2 regions of the Clostridium acetobutylicum ATCC 824 genome follow, and region 2 is predicted to be linked to the other one. Evidence: riboswitches for the same ligand, from Rfam matches in the RefSeq annotation. Region 2 holds a riboswitch; the other holds the start of a gene.
What was found. A riboswitch is a leader RNA that binds a small molecule or an ion and turns the genes downstream of it on or off. The one in region 2 is predicted to bind FMN.
Positions count from the first base shown of each region.

Region 1 (7,103 bases), 1.7 Mb from region 2:
AAGGAAAAGGTAGAAGACTTAGCAGGAGAACTTAAGGATATGGGATGGGGAAATCAAATAAGGTCATATGTATTTCAACCATACACAATGGTTAAGGATCATAGGACTGGTGTAGAGACTTCAAATGTAGATGCTGTTATGGATGGAGAAATTGATAAATTTATAATAGAGTACTTAAATAAGGAAAACAGCCAGAAATAATGCTAGGTAGTCATTTTACTGTAGAGGAGATGCATTGTTTTGAGTATAAGAAGAAATAGCATAAATAATACAACTGTAATAATAAACAAAAAAAGAGCAGAAAGACCTGTTGAACTAAAGAGTAAAAAGAAGAAGGAAGAAAAGGTACAATATGAGAAGGAATGTCCATTTTGTATTGGTAATGAATATAGAACACCAGCAGTAATCTATGACACAAAAGAACCATACCATGTAAGAGTTTCTGAAAACAAATATCCTATTGTTAAAGAAAAAAGCATGGATAATAATGAAGTATTTGGGAATCATTATGTGGTAATAGAAGGTAAAAATCATAGTGATAATATGTATGAGTTTACCAAAGAACAAATGCGAGAAATTATAAAAGCATATAAAAATACAGTATATAAACTTTATGAAAATGAAGATATAAAGTATGTTCAGATATTCAAGAATTGTGGTAAAGACTCTGGTGCATCACTTAAACACCCACACTCTCAAATTGTTGGAATAAATATAGTTCCTGATGAAATATCTAGGGAAATAAAAGGTACTAAAAAGTACTACGAAGAGAATAAGGAATGCTTTTATTGCAGCAGACTAAAAAAAGAAGTTCAATATAAAAAGAGAATTATTCATATGGGTAAATATTTCACTGCTTTTTGTCCGTATGATTCAACTTATCAGTACAAAGTTACCATAATGAAAAATAAGCACCAAAGCAATTTTGGTCTTGATGAATTAGAAATGATGGAATTAGGGGAAATAATAACATTAATATTAAAGAAATTAAATAATATAAGTTATAATTGCAGTTATAATATGTGTTTCCATTTTTTAAAGGAAGAAAATGAGTTCTATCATTTTTATGTGGACATTATACCTAGATTAAATCCAATGGGAGGATTTGAGATTGGTACTGGAATAATGATAAACACAGTTGACCCTGAGGTTGCAGCTGAAATTTTTAGAAATATCCAGTTATAATGAACTTATGCATGTATTAAGTTTACATGCATAAGTTTAGTTTTACTTTGCCTTTTTTATAGCAAGTACAATTATAATCAAGGATGATAAAGTAAAACCGCACAAAGAAAATAAAATTATTTGATTAGTGTACATTATAAATATGTTTGATGCATATGCTTTTCCAACTATTTCCTTTGAGGCCACCTCAAAACATCTGTCTATAGAAGAAGTCGAAATGTATGAAATAGTATCAGAAGGTGTATGAATTCTAAAATTATCATCATCACAGAAGGTAAGAGCCGATATTTTATTATCTCTAAAAGGAGAATGATCGCTAGCATTTTCAAATAAATAGTTAAAGTATACATGGTCTTTTGAGCATATATCTGCTGTTTCTTTTATTAAAGGAGTATTGGCAGAATCTTTTTTTGCCCCCATAAGGCATAGAGGAATTGATTTTTGTGCACCAATCATGTCAAAATTGAATACACTTGCTCCCTTAAGAGAGGATAAGTATTTATTTACAAAGGCTTCTGATCCTTTAAGCCCAAATTCTTCTCCATTAAAGGCAGCAAATATTATATCTCTATCAGGGGTGCCCAAGGATTTTAAAAATTTACTCATCTCAAGGATAAAGCTTACACCAGAAGCATTGTCTAGTGCACCATGATATATTTCTCCATTTAAATCTTCTCCAACATGATCAAAATGTGCAGATATAACTACAGGGTTCTTGGAGCTTTTTCCCTTAATGCAGCCTATTATATTTTTAAGGTTGGCAGAGCTATTTTGATATGGAATGAAGCAGTCAACTATGTAGCCGTTTTTTAAATAATTTTTTAGCTCATTTAAAGTATTTTCAGTTGTGACTATAAACATGGAATAAGGGCTGTTTCCATCAAAAGAGCTTCTAAAAGACAGGTTATCGTTTTCTGGACAATAAAAGACATATACATTGTTTCCAGAGTGAACCTTAATATAATACTTGCTCTCAGCAAAACTGAAGTTTTTGTAAAGGATAGCATGGTTTTGCTTAAAGCTGAGCATATCCTCTTTAAAGTCTTTACCGTAGGTATAGGTTTTTACTACCTCATTTGTGCTACTTATTACTTTTAGGTATGGGGCACCATCAATCTTTTGAGGATAAGCCGTTTTAAACACCTGGTAATAAAGGTTTGAATTGAATTTTTCAAGGTTCTCATTTTTAAATTGAGATTGTATATACCTTGCCGCTTCTTCATTTTCTAGGGTACCGCCCATTCTGCCTTTATAGTAGCTGCTGGATAAAAGAGCTATGTTATTTTTTACAGCATTGGCATTGAATTTATGTATGCTGTGATATTTATAAAAGGTAAAACTAAATATTGATGCAAATAAAATAAGAGGTATTAGCATAAGTTTAATTTTCATATATCTCCATCCTATAAATTCATTCATATATTTGTATGTGTTGGAGAAGAAGTATATTACTTTAAAGTTGAAATACTAAAAGTTTTTGTTTTATAATATTAAGGTATTAAAATCGTTAAAGGGTTAACATTTTTGGAGGTAAAATTATTTATGAAAGATATAAGTACTAGATTAGCCGAAAAGCTAAAAATAAATGTAAATCAAGTTAAGAATGTAATAGAAATGTTGGATGAAGGAGCAACAGTGCCTTTCATAGCAAGATATAGAAAGGAAAGAACAGGTGGATTAAGTGATGTTACACTAAGGGAATTAAATGAAAGCCTTATATATCTTAGAAACCTTGATGATAGAAAAGAAACAGTAATAAAGTCAATAGAAGAGCAGGGAAAGCTTACAGATGAACTAAAAGAAAAAGTATTAAAAGCAGAAACAATGACAGAGGTAGAGGATTTATATAGACCTTATAAGCCTAAAAAGAGAACAAGAGCGACTATAGCACTTGAGAAGGGATTAAAATCTCTTGCAGATGAAATTTTAGGAGGCAAATTTAAAGGTGATATAAATGAATTTGCATCTTCTTTTATAAATGAAGAGAAAGGTGTTAATACAATAGAAGAAGCACTTAAAGGTGCAGAAGATATAATAAGTGAAGTTATATCTGATAATGCTGAATTTAGAAAGTGGATAAGAAAATATACTTATAAAAATGGTGTTTTGGAAACTCAGGGAAGCAGCGAGGAGCCAACTCCATATGAAATGTATTATGATTTTAAAGAAGCAGTAAGTAAAATACCTCCACATAGAGTTCTTGCCATAAATAGAGGAGAAAAGGAAAAGATTTTATCCGTAAAGATAGCTACAGATGATGAAAAAATAATAAATTATCTTGTTTTAAACTGCCTTACTGGAAATGAGATAACTGATAAGTACATAGAAGAAAGTGTTAAGGATTCTTTAAAGAGACTTATATATCCTTCTATAGAGAGGGAAATAAGAGCAGAGCTTACTGAAAAAGGCGAAAATTCAGCTATTGAAATATTTAAGGCTAATTTAAAAGCTCTTTTAATGCAGCCACCTATAAAAGGAAAAGCGGTACTTGGATATGATCCAGGGTTTAGAACAGGATGTAAAATTGCTGTTTTAGATGATACAGGAAAACTTTTAGATACGGCTACAGTTTATGCAACAGCACCTCAAAACGATGTAGAAGGGTCAATAAAGACTTTAAAAGAACTTATTTATAAACACAATGTTGGAGTTGTATCTCTTGGTAATGGAACTGCAAGTAGAGAATCAGAGGAAGTTATTGCTAGACTTTTAAAGGAAATAAAAGAGGAAAAAGGAATAGACGTTTATTATGTAATAGTTTCAGAAGCAGGAGCATCAGTTTATTCAGCCTCAGAGCTTGCAGCTAAAGAGTACCCAGATATAAATGTTTCCTTAAGAGGAGCAATTTCTATAGGTAGAAGACTCCAAGATCCTTTAAGTGAACTTGTAAAGATTGATCCTAAATCTATAGGTGTTGGACAATATCAGCATGATGTGGCTCCTAAGAAGATGGACGAATCACTTAAAGGAGTAGTTGAAGACTGCGTTAACAATGTAGGAGTAGATCTTAATATAGCAACACCGTCTTTACTTTCATATGTATCAGGTATAAATGCAAATATTGCAAAGAATATAGTTGATTACAGGGAAGAAAACGGAGCGTTTAAAAACAGAAAAGAGCTTTTAAAGGTAAAAAGATTAGGACCAAAAGCTTTTGAGCAGTGTGCAGGATTTTTGAGAATAATGGATGGAGATGAAGTTTTGGATAACACTTCAGTTCACCCTGAATCATATAAGAAAGCAAAGGAACTTTTAAAGAAGTTGGGGTATGAGGAAGAAGATATAGCAAATAACAAACTTAAAGATATTGACAGCAAGGTAAGTTTACTTGGAATAGAAAGCTTAGCTGAAAGTCTCGATATCGGAATTCCAACACTTACAGACATAATAAGTTCTATAAAAAAACCAGGAAGAGATCCTAGAGAAGAAATGCCAAAGCCAATATTAAAGACAGGTATTATGGATATAAAACAGCTTAAGTCAGGTATGACACTTATGGGAACAGTAAGGAATGTAGCTGATTTTGGAGCTTTTGTAGATATTGGAGTGCATCAAGATGGACTTGTTCATATAAGTCAGCTCTCAGATAGCTTTGTAAAGCATCCTCTAGATGTTGTAAAAGTAGGAGATATAGTGGAAGTTAGAATTTTAGAAGTCGATGAGAAAAGAAATAGGATATCTCTGACAATGAAAAAATAGCCTAAAGGACTTGAACTTGTTATAATTATGATATATAATATAAAAAAATAAAGAATGATCTTCAGGGCAGGGTGAAATTCCCTACCGGCGGTATAGCCCGCGAGCCTTTTTAGGTATGATCCGGTTTGATTCCGGAGCCGACAGTAAAGTCTGGATGAAAGAAGATATATAGCATTATTTTGATATGTATGCCCTGACGTTTTTCGTTGGGGCTTTTTTAATGCTTCTGAAGATTTTAGGAGGGTTTAAGTTGAAGAATTCAAAACTCAGTACTTTAATCAAAATTTCACTTTTATCAGTAATAGGATTTATACTTATGTTTATCGAGGTTCCACTTCCGATTTTTCCAGGTTTCTTAAAAATCGATATAAGTGATCTTCCAGCACTTTTAGGAGCCTTTGCTATGGGACCTGTAGCAGGAATTATAATAGAATTTGTGAAAAATGCTTTACATCTTTTAAGAACACAAACTGCAGGTACAGGAGAATTAGCTAACTTTATAGTTGGAGGTGTACTAGTATTAGTTTCTGGAACAATGTACAAGTATAAAAAGACAAGAATCAATGCTGTAATGTCTCTTAGTGCAGGTGTTGTTGCAATGTCAGTGGTTGCAAGTTTGTTGAATTATTTTATATTCTTACCACTTTACGAAACATTGCTTCATTTCCCAATAAAAGAGATTGTAAAAATGGGTCATGCAATAAACCCAGCTATAAATGATTTAAATAGTTTTGTAGTGTATTCAATTTTGCCTTTTAACCTAATTAAAGGTGTTATGATATCAGCCTTAACTATGGTTATGTATAAAAGGGTTTCTCCAATGCTTCATAGAGAAACTGAACTATCTTCCAATAATAAGGTAGAGAGTATGCTAAAATAGCAGGCAAAAGCCTGCTATTTTAATTTCTCCACATTATAAGTGCATCCTCATCATTGTCACCGTAGTATTTTTTTCTTACTCCTGCTTCTTTAAAGCCAAATTTCTTATACAGATTTTGTGCTATTGTATTTGAAATTCTAACTTCTAAGGTCATAGAAGGTATATTTCTTTTTTCACATAGTTTTATAAGTTCTTCAAGAATTTTGTTTCCAATTCCCATTCCTCTAAACTCAGGATGAACAGCTATGTTTGTTATATGCCCCTCATCAATTATAAGCCATAAGCCACCATAACCAACTACAAGGTTATTATTTTTTATTACTACATATTTTGCAAACTTGTTTCTTAATTCACCTTCCATAGATTCTTTAGTCCAAGGAGTAGGAAAACATAAGTTTTCAATTTCAATGATTGAATCTATATCGTCCTTTTCTAGGGTATGCACTGTTAGGTTAGTCATCTATACTCATTCCTGTCCTTTTTTCATATTCTCTCTCTGCTTGAGATTTTCTTATGTATATAGGAGCTGAGGTTATTAAATCATCTTTAACGCCTGACTTTAATAGTTCCATGCCAAGCTCACATAAGCTTGAGGATCGCACTAAATTAAGATGTGCAGGAGCAAATTGCACATTTTCAACATTTTCATCAAAAAAGTTTCTGAATTTGTATACAGCATCACCTATAAAGGTTACTTGTGAATCATAGCCTTTCAGTAGTTCAATAAGCTCCGTAATGTGAATAGCATCATATTCGGTAAGTCTTTTTAATGAATTTCCTTCAAAGGTGTACAGGGCTGTATAAACATTGTCTCTAAGAGCATCTAGTACCGGACATATTATTCCAGGAGTATATGCCATATTATAAGCTAAGGCATCAAGAGAGGATACACTTACAAATGGTTTTTTGGAACCTTCACTTAAGCCTTTAACAATTGACATTCCTATTCTAAGACCTGTAAAAGAACCAGGTCCCTTTGACACAACAAAACCGTCTAGGTCTTCCACTTTTAAATTAACTGTATTTAACATATCGTCAATCATGCTCATAAGTATTACTGAATGTTGTTTTTTATAGTTAAATGTAATTTCCCCTAAAAGTTTATCATCATCCATTACCGCACAAGTGGCGGCTTGTGTAGCTGAATCAATTGCTAAAAGTTTCATATCTTAATCTCCTTTACATAATCATATCTTTTACCAGTATGAGTTATAGTGATTTTTCTATAATCCGGACCCATATCTAGGAGTTTTTTTATATTAACTTCAATATGCTCATCTGGTATTATGCTGCTAATATAATGGGACCACTCTATAACACTTACAGCATCGCTGAAGAT
Region 1 covers NC_003030.1:2,969,757-2,976,859, reverse strand. The annotation lists one part of gene prfB (peptide chain release factor 2) at 1-201, shown strand, start outside; gene galT (galactose-1-phosphate uridylyltransferase) at 241-1,185, shown strand; gene CA_RS14625 (M28 family metallopeptidase) at 1,228-2,577, opposite strand; gene CA_RS14620 (Tex family protein) at 2,728-4,884, shown strand; FMN riboswitch at 4,938-5,054, shown strand; gene CA_RS14615 (ECF transporter S component) at 5,135-5,764, shown strand; gene rimI (ribosomal protein S18-alanine N-acetyltransferase) at 5,784-6,224, opposite strand; gene tsaB (tRNA (adenosine(37)-N6)-threonylcarbamoyltransferase complex dimerization subunit type 1 TsaB) at 6,217-6,930, opposite strand; gene tsaE (tRNA (adenosine(37)-N6)-threonylcarbamoyltransferase complex ATPase subunit type 1 TsaE) at 6,927-7,103, opposite strand, start outside.
Region 1: linked by a shared signal. The riboswitch ahead of CA_RS14615 (ECF transporter S component) and the one ahead of ribD (bifunctional diaminohydroxyphosphoribosylaminopyrimidine deaminase/5-amino-6-(5-phosphoribosylamino)uracil reductase RibD) in region 2 are both predicted to bind FMN.

Region 2 (7,103 bases):
CACTTATTTCAAGTCCATACATAGGCTCTCCAAGGTCCTCCGACACTTCTTCAAGCACTTTAGGATCATCGTAATAAGCTGCTGCCATTACAATAGCTCTCGCTCTTTTTTCTGGATTTTCAGACTTAAATATACCGGAGCCAACAAATACTCCTTCTGCACCAAGTCTAATCATAAGCGCAGCATCAGCTGGAGTAGCAACACCGCCTGCTGCAAAATTAACTACAGGAAGCCTTCCATTCATCCAAACATATTGAACGAGATCATATGGAGCTCCTAATTCTTTTGCAATTGTCATAATTTCTTCCTTAGCTGCATTTTTAACTCTCCTTATTTCATCCATAACTGTTCTCATATGTTTTACAGCTTCAACAACATTTCCAGTACCTGCTTCACCCTTTGTTCTTATCATTGAAGCTCCTTCCCCAATTCTTCTAAGTGCTTCTCCAAGATTTCTTGCTCCACAAACAAATGGAACCTTAAAGGCCTTTTTGTCAATATGATAAGAATCATCAGCTGGAGTTAGAACCTCACTTTCATCTATAAAATCTATTCCTAAAGACTGAAGAATCTCGGCTTCAACAAAATGCCCTATTCTAACCTTTGCCATAACTGGTATTGTTACAGACTCCCTAATTTCTTTTATCATTTTAGGATCAGACATTCTTGCTACTCCACCTTGTTTTCTTATATCAGCTGGTACTCTTTCTAGTGCCATTACTGCACATGCCCCTGCCTTTTCAGCAATTATGGCCTGTTCCTTATTAATAACATCCATTATAACTCCACCCTTTAACATTTGAGCGAGATTTTTATTCATATCACTTCTATCCATACCCATAACTCCTTTACTATAAAATATAATTCTATAATAGGACATGTATATCATTTTGAAAAGTGTATGGGTACATTTATTTATATTTCCTATTCGCCAATTGTTTTAATTAAATTAGCCATTTCAATTGCTGTTACTGCTGCATCAAAACCTTTATTTCCTGATTTTGTTCCAGCTCTTTCTATTGCCTGTTCAATATTATCCGTTGTTAAAACACCAAATATTACAGGGCACCCCGTCTTAAGTGAAGTTTGTGCTATTCCTTTAGAAACCTCTGAAGATACATAGTCAAAGTGTGAGGTTGCTCCTCTTATCACAGCACCTAAGCAAATTACTGCATCATATTTACCACTTTCAGCCATCTTCTGTGATATTAATGGTATTTCAAAAGCTCCCGGAGCCCATGCAAGCTCTATACTATCTTCATCACATCCATGCCTTTTAAGCGCATCTACTGCACCTGATAGCAATTTTGATACTATAAATTCATTAAATCTCCCTGCTACAATTCCAAATTTTAAATTTTTGCTTATAAGTTTGCCTTCATATATTTTCATTACAATCTACTCTCCTTTAAATTTCAATTAAGTGACCCATTTTTTGCTTTTTAGTTCTTAGATAAAATTCATTTTCTTTAACATGTTCTGTATTAATAGGAACTCTGCTTACAACATCAATTCCATATTTATTTAATTCGTTTATTTTTTCAGGATTATTTGTCATTAATTTAACTTTTTTAACACCTAAATCTTTAAGCATTTCGGCAGCCGCCCAATATTCTCTTAAATCAGCTTCAAATCCTAATTTCAAATTTGCTTCAACTGTATCAAGACCCTTTTCTTGGAGCATATATGCCTTTAACTTATTCAAAAGTCCTATATCTCTTCCCTCTTGATCCATATAAAGAACAACTCCTGCCCCCTGCTTTTCTATTGCACTAAGTGCATATGAAAGCTGATTTCCACAATCACATCTTAGAGATCCAAATACATCTCCCGTAAGGCATTTAGAATGAACTCTTACAAGCACCTCTTCTTCAGCTTTAAGCTCTCCCTTAACTATAGCTAGATTTTCCTTATTATCAATCAGGCTTTTATATCCAACTATTTTGAACTCACCATATTTTGTTGGAAGCTTGGCCTCTGCTTCTCTTTTTATAAGTGCCTCATTCTTTTTTCTATATTCAATCAATTTTTCAACAGTTATTATTTTAATATCATTTTTTCTTGAGAACTCCATAAGCTTTGGTAGTCTTGCCATAGTGCCATCTTCATTCATAATTTCACAGCATACTCCAACTGAAGGATAGAAACCTGCAAGTCTTACTAAATCAACGGTAGCCTCTGTATGTCCATTTCTATCCAATACTCCATTTTTTTTAGCTCTTAGAGGAAATGTGTGTCCTGGTTTTACAAAATCTTCTTCCTTGGCATCTTTATCAGAAAGTTTCTTTATAGTTTCAGCTCTTTCATATGCTGAAATTCCTGTTCTAGTCCTTGCAGCATCTACAGAAACCCCAAAATCCGTACCGAAATACTCTGTATTTTTTTCTACCATGGTGTTTATTCCAAGCCTTTCCATGCTATCTGAATCCATAGGCGTACATATGAGTCCTCTGGCATACCTTGCCATATAATTTATAGTTTCTCCTGTTATCGTTGCTCCTGCTGCCACCAAATCTCCTTCGTTTTCTCTATCTTCATCGTCTACAACAATAACCATCTTTCCTTGTCTTATATCAAGAATTGCTTCTTCTACAGTATTAAATTTGAAATTCATAAAAACTCCTCCTCTTATTACAGAATACACTTAACTAATATTACATAAATCCATTTTCCTTTAATAAACCTTCAGTTATACACGAACCTTTTGTACTATTCTGGATATTCACAAAATTTCGAATATTTTTTGATAATACATCACACTCTATGTTTACACTATAACCTTTACTCCTTTGTGTTAAAGTTGTTTTTTCCTGGGTATGAGGAATAAGATAAAATTTAAAATAATCTTCTTGTACTTCTCCTAAAGTTAAACTAACTCCATCTATAGCTACAGAACCTTTATAAACAAGATTGCTTGTAATTTCTCTATTAGTCTTTATTTTATATTCAATTGCTATCGCATCTTTTTTTATACTCTCTATAGTTCCCAACCCATCTATATGTCCTGTTACTATATGTCCACCAAATCTATCTCCTAATGCCAAAGCTCTTTCTAAATTAACTTTACTTCCTGAAATCAATTTTTTTAAATTAGTTACCCTATATGTTTCTGGCATAACATCAAATTCTCCATTTTCACAAGATACAATTGTAAGGCATACTCCGTTTACTGCTATGCTATCTCCAAGCTTGATATTTTCCATTACCTTTGAAGCTTTTATAGCAATCCTTATTGAATTATCATATTTCTTTATAGTTTTAATTTCTCCTATTTCCTCTATAATACCGGTAAACAAAACAAATCATCCCCTATTTAGGTATCCTGACACTAAGATATCCTCTCCAATTTTTTCAGAATCCATATCATATATCTTTATTGAATCCTTAAGCTTTTCTATCCCCTTACCTCCAACTGCACCCTTAGCTTTTTCTCCTCCTACTATCATTGGCGCTATAAAGCACATTATCTTATCTATATTTTCTTCCTTTATAAAAGAGAAATTCAATTCGCTTCCACCTTCGAGTAAAACACTATCTATACCTATCTTACCTAATTCATCTAGTAGATAATCTAAGTTAACACGACCATTTTTATTAGGTGTTTTTATAATTGAAACTCCCATATTTATAAGCTCATTTTCCTTATTTTTATCTGCATATTCAGTAGTTGCAATAATAATCTTTCTCTCCTGTAATGTATTAAAAATTCTTAAATCCTTTGGAACCCTAAGCTTTGAGTCCACAATAATAGCTATAGGACTTCTTACATTTTCACCTTCTATTCTAGTTGTGAGAAGAGGATTATCATTAATAGCCGTACCTACTCCCACCATTATGCTCATATATTTGCTTCTTAAATGATGAACATATTTTCTTGATGTTTGTCCGCTTATCCATCTTGATTCTCCTGAAACAGTGCATATTTTTCCATCTAGGGTTGATGCCATTTTCATAGTTATAAATGGCCTTTTAGTTGTTATATACTTTATAAAAACTTCATTTAACTTTTCTGATTCCTTTTTCATAACGCCTGTAATAACTTCTATTCCATTTTCCTTTAGTATTTTTATCCCCTTTGTACTTACTAAAGGATTTGGGTCTTCCATGGCAATTATCACTCTTTTTATTCCCGCTTTAACTACCGCAAGTGCACAAGGCGGAGTTTTACCATAATGAGAACATGGTTCTAACGTAACATATAGTTCCGAGCCCTCTGCATCTTTTCCAGCCATATTTAAAGCATTTACCTCAGCATGATTTCCTCCAAATTTCTCATGATAACCTTCACCAACTATTTTATTGTCCTTAACTATAACTGCTCCAACCATAGGATTTGGATTTACATATCCACTCCCCTTTTCTGCAATTTCTAAAGCTCTTTTCATAAAAGCCTCATTCAATTTAAACACTTCCTTGAATTTAATAAACTTGCAAGCAAATAAAAAAATCTCCAAAGAAAGGTAATCCTTCGGAGATTTATAATCAACAAAACCTGCGTACTGCAGTTACGCTATTTCTTCTTTCATCCAGACTTTAACTGTCGGCCCCGGAGTTTAACCGGATCTGCCAAATGGCTTGCGGGCTTTACCGCCGATTGGGAATTTCACCCATCCCTGAAGAACATCCTATTAAATTACCATTAGTATACTACTTAATATTTTCCATGTCAACACTCCATAAATATGCTATAATTCATAATATATATTATACTTATCTGGAGGCTAAATAATGGAAAGAGGGAATTTTTCTTTAAATATAAATAAAATAAATTCACTATTAACCACGAAATATATCGGAAGAAATTTAATACTTTTAGATTCTATAGATTCAACAAATTTAGAAGCCAAGCGTCTTATAATGAGAGCTGTAGCTGAAGGAAGTCTTATAATTTCTGAAGAGCAAACCCTTGGAAAATGTAGATTTTCAGATAGAACCTGGAGTTCACCTAAATATAAGGGCTTATGGATGTCACTAATTTTAAAACCTAACGTAAAAAAAACACTTTTTCCTCTAATAACACAGTTAGCAGCAGCCTCTCTTACTAACTCTTTTAATAAAATGAACATCAATTGTCTAATAAAGTGGCCTAACGATATCCTTCTAAATAATAAAAAACTAGTAGGTATTCTAGCTGAGGTTTCTGAAGACATCAATAACACTTCAAATATAATTTTAGGAATTGGAATAAACGTAAATCAAGATTACAATGATTTTTCGCCAGAGATATCAAAAAAAGCTACTTCTTTAAGAATAGAATTAAATGAACCAATCTCAAGAGAAACCATACTATCTAACATATTAAATGACTTCGAAATAATCTATGAAAACTTTTTAGAGACTCAAGATCCCAATAGCTTTTTAGACATATGCAAAAAAAATTCAGCGCTTATAGGAAAGGAAATTGCTATTACAAAAAAAGACCACACTGAAGCTGCTAAAGTAATAGACATAAGCAGAAAAGGTGAATTAGTAGTTACCTTTAATGACGGTCATACTGAAAATTTAATATCTGGTGAAGTAACTCTTAATAAATTCTACTAAAATTTATTTAATTATTAAGTGATAGTATTTTTGCAACCTTACTTATATCAATATTGTCACTTAATAATCTTATTGCCTTACTGCGTGATTCATCATATTCCTTAAAAATTTTCATTGCCCTGTCCTTATTTTTATACACCTTCCAGTAGCCACAGTATAAACACTTTCTTCCATTGCAATTTATAAACTCTTCTACATCTTCAACTGGTATCCCTAAAAATATTCCTAGTTCGTGAGGACAATTTGTTTCTTTATACCTCTTCTTTAAAACTCCAAGAAACTCCTCTAAATCCATATCTTCTTTATATCCAAATTTATTTAAAAAGCCTATATTAGTTTTATGATAAAGAGTACTTTTAAGTAACGCTTTATCATAAAACAAAAGTGTTAAGCAATCCTTATCTTTTTTAATTTCAAAAACATCTACATTTATATTTCTTAAATATTCTTCCCCATATATATTCCATAAATCATACATCCCCTTGTACCTGTTTGAAACAGTAATTATAGAAGATGGTTTTCGTTTAGATATAACTGGAGATATTGAGTATGTTATAAGCTTTATCATATATACTTTACCAGTAACACCCTCGATAAAATCTGTAAATTTATATAAACATTTTTCCATCCTCTATCTCTCCCTTTTCTAGCTATTTATAAGAGCCTTACCAAACTCTCTGCATTGATCTTCTGTTTCTCCCTCTGGTGCATCTTGTACGATTAAACCTTCACCTATAAGATCTGCTCCATATCCCTCCATACGTTCTACCCAATCACGCATAAATTGGCCATCTCCCCAACCGTATGAACCAAATAGAGCTACTTTTTTCCCTTTCACCTCTTTGGATATATTCTCAACAAATGGTTCCATTTCTTCTTCTTCTAATACCTCATCACCCATTGCAGGCGACCCAAGCACAATAACATCCGCATTTTTAACTTTATCTACATCTGCATCACTTACATTGATTAATTGAACATCTGCTCCAGCTGATTTTGCTCCTTCACTTATCAAATTAGCCATTGCCTCAGTATTTCCAGTTCCTGAGCAATAAATTATGTTTATTTTCACCATAAAACTCCTCCTACATATTTAATTTTATTTGTTGATATTGATTTTCATTATCAAGTATATATTATAATTTTTTCCCTCTATTGTCAATGCTTTTAGTAAAATAGCGAAAAAAAATACACATTTGTGATAAATTTAAAATTTCTAATCACAAATGTGCTCTAATTATGTATATAAATTCTACATAACATTTAATGAAACATTTATCTCAAATGGCATATCATCCACAAACATCTCAATACATAGAACTTTTCCATAATTCGCGCTGGCAGTAAACTCACCATACATTAGCGCAGGAGTTGATATATCTATATTTACACTGTCCTCTTCAAAATTAGTAGCTGCATTGGCTGTTAACATATTTGTAAGCTCTGAAACCGCACTCTGAGCCATTTCGTCGAGTTCATTTACAGGCATCCCCATCATCATTGTAGATGCTATTTTTTTTGCAGCATCTATTGTTGTTGAATACATTACATTTCCTTTGATA
Region 2 covers NC_003030.1:679,877-686,979, reverse strand. The annotation lists gene pdxS (pyridoxal 5'-phosphate synthase lyase subunit PdxS) at 1-841, opposite strand, end outside; gene ribE (6,7-dimethyl-8-ribityllumazine synthase) at 925-1,392, opposite strand; gene CA_RS03230 (bifunctional 3,4-dihydroxy-2-butanone-4-phosphate synthase/GTP cyclohydrolase II) at 1,409-2,614, opposite strand; gene CA_RS03225 (riboflavin synthase) at 2,655-3,296, opposite strand; gene ribD (bifunctional diaminohydroxyphosphoribosylaminopyrimidine deaminase/5-amino-6-(5-phosphoribosylamino)uracil reductase RibD) at 3,303-4,385, opposite strand; FMN riboswitch at 4,511-4,625, opposite strand; gene CA_RS03215 (biotin--[acetyl-CoA-carboxylase] ligase) at 4,729-5,541, shown strand; gene CA_RS03210 (DUF3793 family protein) at 5,549-6,169, opposite strand; gene CA_RS03205 (flavodoxin) at 6,188-6,616, opposite strand; gene CA_RS03200 (chemotaxis protein CheX) at 6,794-7,103, opposite strand, start outside.